2 linked regions of the Casimicrobium huifangae genome follow. The protein of the gene in region 1 interacts with the protein of each later gene in a pairwise test. Links are inferred from orthologs where the notes say so. Each region holds a gene or a part of one and is shown in the gene's direction. Other genes may lie near its edges. The genes, in order: cysM and accC.

The links.
Region 2: the proteins of cysM (region 1) and accC interact in binary tests that used the Escherichia coli proteins (3 or more experiments, as listed by UniProt). The link is inferred for Casimicrobium huifangae from one-to-one orthologs.

The regions. Positions count from the first base shown.
Region 1 is NZ_CP041352.1:1,133,223-1,136,318, reverse strand. What follows is about bases 317-3,091. They hold cysM (cysteine synthase CysM), read left to right. Parts: upstream 317-1,137; coding sequence 1,138-2,046; downstream 2,047-3,091. Other genes in these bases: FKL89_RS05255 (heme-dependent oxidative N-demethylase subunit alpha family protein), read left to right, coding at 2,895-3,091; FKL89_RS05260 (3'-5' exonuclease), read left to right, coding at 2,128-2,910; FKL89_RS05270 (ComEA family DNA-binding protein), read left to right, coding at 317-963. Outside these bases: alr (alanine racemase), read left to right, coding at 1-10; more of FKL89_RS05270, read left to right, coding at 187-316; more of FKL89_RS05255, read left to right, coding at 3,092-3,096. UniProt on the Escherichia coli protein: Two cysteine synthase enzymes are found. Both catalyze the same reaction. Cysteine synthase B can also use thiosulfate in place of sulfide to give cysteine thiosulfonate as a product.
Region 2 is NZ_CP041352.1:880,791-883,914, forward strand. The notes cover bases 132-2,934. They hold accC (acetyl-CoA carboxylase biotin carboxylase subunit), read left to right. Parts: upstream 132-755; coding sequence 756-2,114; downstream 2,115-2,934. Other genes in these bases: accB (acetyl-CoA carboxylase biotin carboxyl carrier protein), read left to right, coding at 216-701; prmA (50S ribosomal protein L11 methyltransferase), read left to right, coding at 2,211-2,934. Also shown: aroQ (type II 3-dehydroquinate dehydratase), read left to right, coding at 1-74; more of prmA, read left to right, coding at 2,935-3,124. UniProt on the Escherichia coli protein: This protein is a component of the acetyl coenzyme A carboxylase complex; first, biotin carboxylase catalyzes the carboxylation of the carrier protein and then the transcarboxylase transfers the carboxyl group to form malonyl-CoA.

The DNA.
Region 1 (3,096 bases):
GATTGTTTGACGCGGCGCAAGCCCGCGTCAGAGCGGCAATTCAGGATTGTCAACGCCCGCTACAATCCATGCGTTTAAGCGGCGCACTGTAGCTGGCGGTGTTTTGCTGCGATTTCGCTTTCCCAGCTGATTAACCGTCAACCCGGATCGCTAGCACCGGGCTCACACGAGAGGACCATTCGTATCATGAAGAAGATCTTTGCTCTGCTCGCAGGCTTTCTGCTCGCAGGCGCTGCGTTCGCCGCAGTTAACATCAACACGGCCACCAAGGACGAGCTGGACAAGATCCCCGGCGTCGGCCCGGTTCGCGCTCAGGCGATCGTTGACTATCGCACCAAGAACGGCCCGTTCAAGTCGGCTGACGACCTGAAAAAGGTGGACGGCATCGGCGACAAGAATTTCCTCGACATGAAGGACAAGATCGCCACGTCCGGCCCGACCAAGATCGATTGGGACACCGGCGCCAAGAAAGAAGCTCCGAAAGCTGACGCAGGCAAGAAAGAAGATCCGAAAGCTGCCGCTGGCGCCAAGGAAGCCCCGAAAGCCGATGCCGGCAAGAAAGATGCTCCGAAAGCTGACGCCAAGGCCGCCGCTCCTGCAGCAGCCGCTCCGGCCGCCGCCAAGGAAGCTCCCAAGGCAGACGCCAAGAAGGAAGAGCCGAAGAAAGACGCCGCCAAGCCGATGAGCAAGGAAGAAAAAGCCGCAGCTGACAAAGCGAAGAAAGAAGCCGACAAGAAAGCCAAGGCCGAAGAAAAGGCCAAGAAAGAAGCCGACAAGAAGGCCAAAGCTGAAGAAGCCAAGAAGAAGAAAGAAGAAGCTGCCAAGGCAAAGAAGGAAGCTGAAGCCAAGAAAAAGGCTGATGCTGCCAAGGCAAAAGAAGCCCCGGCCAAGGATGCCAAGAAAGATGCACCGAAAGCCGACGCTCCGAAGGCTGAAGCCAAAAAAGACGAGCCGAAGAAGTAATCCTTCGCTCTTGCTAAAAAACCCCGCTGCGGCGGGGTTTTTCTTTGGCGCGGGATAATCCATGAAACCGAGGACGAAAGACGAATGACGAGTGACGAATCGCATCGCCACCGTCAGCCATGCGTCTTTGATCCTTGATCTTCGTCACTCGTCATCCGTCATTCGTCATTCGTCATGCACCAGCCCTACCCCACCATCGACACCACCATCGGCAACACGCCGCTCGTCCGCCTGCAACGGCTGCCAAAGCTGTTCGGCGTTCCGGATAGCACGGTGATCCTTGGCAAGCTGGAGGGCAACAACCCCGCCGGCAGCGTGAAGGACCGACCGGCGTATTCGATGATCGTGCAGGCAGAGAAGCGCGGCACCATCAAGCCCGGCGACACGCTGATTGAGGCGACGTCCGGCAACACCGGCATCGCGCTCGCGATGGTCGCGGCGATGCGCGGCTACAAGATGGTGCTGATCATGCCGGAGAATCAGTCACTGGAGCGACGTCAGGCGATGAAGGCCTATGGCGCCGAGCTGATCCTGGTGTCGAAAGAGAAAGGCATCGAAGGTGCCCGTGATCTCGCCGTTGAAATGCAGCAGCAGGGCAAGGGACTGGTGCTGGACCAGTTCGCCAACCCCGACAACCCGCTGGCTCACTACACCGGCACCGGCCCCGAGATTTGGCAGCAGACGGCAGGTCGTATCACGCACTTCGTGAGTGCGATGGGCACCACCGGCACCATCACCGGTATCTCGAATTACCTGAAAGAGCAGAACGAGAATATCGTGATCGTCGGCGCGCAGCCGACCGATGGCTCCAGCATTGCTGGCATCCGCAAATGGCCTGAGGCGTACCGCCCGGCGATCTTCAAGCAGGCGCGCGTGGATCGCGTCGAGGAGGTGTCGCAGGCTGACGCCGAGGAAATGGCACGCCGCATGGCGGTGGAAGAAGGCATCTTTTGCGGCATCAGCGCCGCAGGCGCGCTGGCGATCACGCTGCGACTGGCGAAGGGCGTGGAGAACGCAACCTTTGTTTTCATTGTGTGTGATCGCGGTGACCGTTACCTGTCTACGGGCGTGTTTCCGGGTTAGGCGCAACCCCTCCGCCGCTTCGCGGCACCTCCCCTACTTCGCAGGGGAGGCTCTCTGGCAAGCCGCTCCTACAATGCTCGTATGCTCCCAACGCTAGTCTTCGACATCGAATCCATTCCGGATATCAACGGAATACGTCGTCTGCATGACCTGCCCACCAGCCTGAGCGATGACGAGGTCGGGCTCTGGGCGTTCGCGCAGCAGCGGCAGAAAAACGGCAGCGAGTTTCTGCCGCATCACCTGCAGCGCGTCTGCGCCATCTCCTGCGTGATGCGCGAGGGCTCCGACAAGATCGCTGTTTGGACGCTGGGTGAGGCAAGCGACGATGAACCCACCATCATCCAGAAATTCTTTGAGCTGATTGAACGCAAGACGCCACAACTGGTGAGCTGGAACGGCGGTGGCTTCGATCTGCCGGTGCTGATGCAGCGCGGTCTGATCACCGGCGTCACCGCGTCGCGCTTTCTGGAAACTGGCGCCAACGACCGCGCGTTCAATTTCGATCACTACCTGAACCGCTACAAGGAGCGCCATCTCGACCTGATGGACTTCCTCGCCATGTATCAGGCGCGCGCCAACGCACCGCTCGACACGATGGCCAAGCTCTGTGGCTTCCCCGGCAAGCTCGGCATGGACGGTAGCCAGGTGTGGCCGGCATATCAGCGTGGCGAGATCGCGGAAATTCGCGCCTATTGCGAGACCGACGCGGCCAATACCTACCTGCTGTTCCTGCGCTTCCTCGCCATGCGCGGCGAGCTGACGCGCGATGAATACGACGCCGAGCTGAAGCTGCTGCGCGACAAGCTCGGCACCACACCCGGCGATCACTGGCAGGAATATCTCGCTGCGTGGCCGACGACGTGAGCACTGGAACCATCGATTGGCTCACGCCCGCCACACGCATGCCGTGGCCAGTACAGGTGCCGTTCCGCATGCGTCCAAATCTGGAAAAACTGGATGCGGCATCGCCTGCGCTTCTGATTCGTGACGAACTGTTCGACGTGTATCAACGCGAACGTGCCAAGGTCATCGCGGCACATGGCGATCGCG
Region 2 (3,124 bases), 250 kb from region 1 along the record:
TCATCGTAGGAATGGGCGTGCGTGGCTATGACCTCGCGCTCGACTTCCTGATTACGGAATACGGCAACCGCTGACCGCGGCGCTGCCGTCAATTTGCCCAAACGCCCACCCGGCTCCGGCAAACACCCCATCAACCACGTAGTACACGCCAGTAGTACAACGGCTGCGGCGCCACCCGCGGCAACCGCAATCTTCCAGCAGAGGAGACCCGTCGCATGGACCTGCGCAAACTGAAGACACTTATCGAACTCGTTCAGGAGTCCGGCATTGCCGAACTGGAGGTGACCGAGGGTGAGGAAAAGGTGCGAATTACCCGCACCGTCGCCAACACTGTCCCGCCGATGATGCATTACGCCGCGCCGATGATGGGCGCCATGCCTGCGCCGGCCGTGGCGGCTGCGCCGGCGGTTGCTGCGGCGGCCGCCGCACCCGCAGCCGCTGCACCGGCGGCACCGGCCGAGCCGGTGGGCCACCAGGTCAAGTCGCCAATGGTCGGCACTTTCTACCGCGCACCCTCGCCGGGCGCCAAGCCGTTTGTCGAAGTGGGCAGCACAGTCACTGCGGGTGACACGCTTTGCATTATCGAGGCCATGAAGCTCATGAACGAGATCGAGGCTGACAAGTCCGGCGTCGTCAAGGCCGCGCTGGTCGAATCCGGTCAGGCCGTCGAATACGGCCAGGCCTTGTTCATCATCGAATAGATCAAGATCACGATGGCGCTCTCCCTTGCCTCGGCCAAGAAGCCGGAATCACAGATGTTCGACAAGGTCCTGATCGCCAACCGCGGCGAGATCGCGCTGCGCATCCAGCGTGCCTGCCGCGAGATGGGCATCAAGACGGTGGTGGTGCATTCCGAAGCGGATGCCGATGCCAAGTACGTCAAGCTGGCCGACGAATCGGTTTGCATCGGCCCGGCGCCGTCGGCACAGAGCTACCTCAATGTCCCGGCGATCATCGCCGCAGCCGAGGTGACCGACGCGCAGGCGATCCACCCCGGCTATGGCTTTCTGTCAGAAAACGCGGATTTCTCGGAAAAGGTCGAGAAGTCTGGCTTCGTATTCATCGGGCCACGCGCCGAGACCATTCGCCTGATGGGCGACAAGGTATCGGCCAAGGCGGCGATGAAAAAGGCCGGCGTTCCGGTGGTGCCGGGTGTTGACGGCGCGCTGCCGGACGACCCGCGCGAGATCATCAAAATCGCCCGCACCATCGGCTATCCGGTCATCATCAAGGCCTCGGGCGGCGGCGGTGGCCGCGGCATGCGCGTGGTGCAGACCGAGGCGGCGCTGATCAACGCCGTCACCCTCACCAAGGGTGAAGCGCTGGCGGCGTTCGGCAACGGCACGGTCTACATGGAAAAATTCCTGGAGAACCCGCGCCACATCGAGATCCAGATCCTGGCCGATCAGCACAAGAACGCCGTTTATCTCGGCGAGCGCGACTGCTCGATGCAGCGCCGTCACCAGAAAATCATCGAAGAAGGCCCGGCGCCGGGCATCCCGGAGCGTCTGATCGCCAAGATTGGCGAGCGTTGCGCCGAGGCCTGCAAGAAGATCGGCTATCGCGGCGCCGGTACCTTCGAGTTCCTGTACGAAGACGGCGAGTTCTACTTTATCGAGATGAACACTCGCGTGCAGGTTGAGCATCCGGTCACTGAGCTGATCACCGGGGTGGACATCGTACAGGAGCAGATCAAGATCGCTGCCAATCAGAAGATGACACTTCGTCAGAAAGACATCATCAAAAAAGGCCACGCGATCGAATGCCGCATCAACGCGGAAGACCCGAACAGTTTCGTGCCTTCGCCGGGGCGCATCACCAGCTGGCACGCGCCGGGCGGGCCTGGCATCCGCGTCGATTCGCATGCCTACAACGGCTACTTCGTGCCGCCGAACTATGACTCGATGGTGGGCAAACTGCTTGCCTACGGCGCCACGCGTGAGCAGGCCATCGCCCGCATGCGCATCGCGCTCTCCGAGATGATCGTCGAAGGCATCAAGACCAACATTCCGTTGCACCGTGAACTGATGGACGATGCCCAGTTCGTCAAGGGCGGCTTCTCGATTCATTACCTCGAGCAGCGGATGGCGAAGCTGGCCGAGCGGCGGAAGTAGTTTGCGCTTGCGCGCAGGACGTCGCCGCTTCGCGGCTAAGACGACGGCGCCGCCGGCGCCTATGACGACGCGCCTCATGGCGCTAGGACGCGAAGTATGGCGATGACTTGGATCGAAATTTCGGGGCCGGTCAAGGGTGACGCAGCGGACGCGATTGCGGACGCGCTACTTGAGGCCGGCGCACTGGCAGTGGATGTTGCCGACCTGCACGCTGAAAGCGATGCCGAGCAGCCCATCTTCGGCGAGCCAGGTATGCCGCTTTCCCAGCGGTGGGCCGATAGCCGCATCGCGGCGCTCTTCGATGGCGATGTAGCGACCGAGGATATCGAGGCGCTGTGGCAGACGTTGCGCGACGATGTCAACGGTGACGCTGTTGTGCTCGGTCCGCATGAATTCCGCGTGGTGCCGGAGACTGACTGGGTGCGGGCGACGCAGGCGCAGTTTGAGCCGATCCAGATCACGTCAAAGCTCTGGATTGTGCCGACCTGGTGCGAGCTGCCCGATCCGGCCGCCATCAACCTGCGTGTCGATCCCGGCCTCGCGTTCGGGACCGGCACCCATCCCACCACCCGGCTTTGCCTGCAGTGGCTCAGCGATCTGCCGCTCGCCGGACGCACGGTGCTGGACTACGGCTGCGGCTCAGGCATTCTGGCGATGGCTGCTTCGGCGCTGGGCGCAGCTGAGGTGATCGGTGTCGATATTGATCCGCAGGCCGTGGAGACGGCACGGCTGAACACGGCAGCAAACAGGTTGACCGCCAGCTACGCCGTGTCGGACGCCGAGATCAATCGCCAGTTCGACATTGTGGTCGCCAACATTCTCGCCGGCCCGTTGACGGTGCTGGCGCCGGCCATTTGCGCTCACGTCAAGGCGGGTGGGCAACTGGCGCTCGCCGGAATCCTGCCGCCGCAGATCGACCGGATCACCGACGCCTACGCGCCATGGATCGCGATGACGGTGATCGCCGAGCGCGACGGCTGGGTGTGCATGAGCGGAACTCGAGCGCCCTG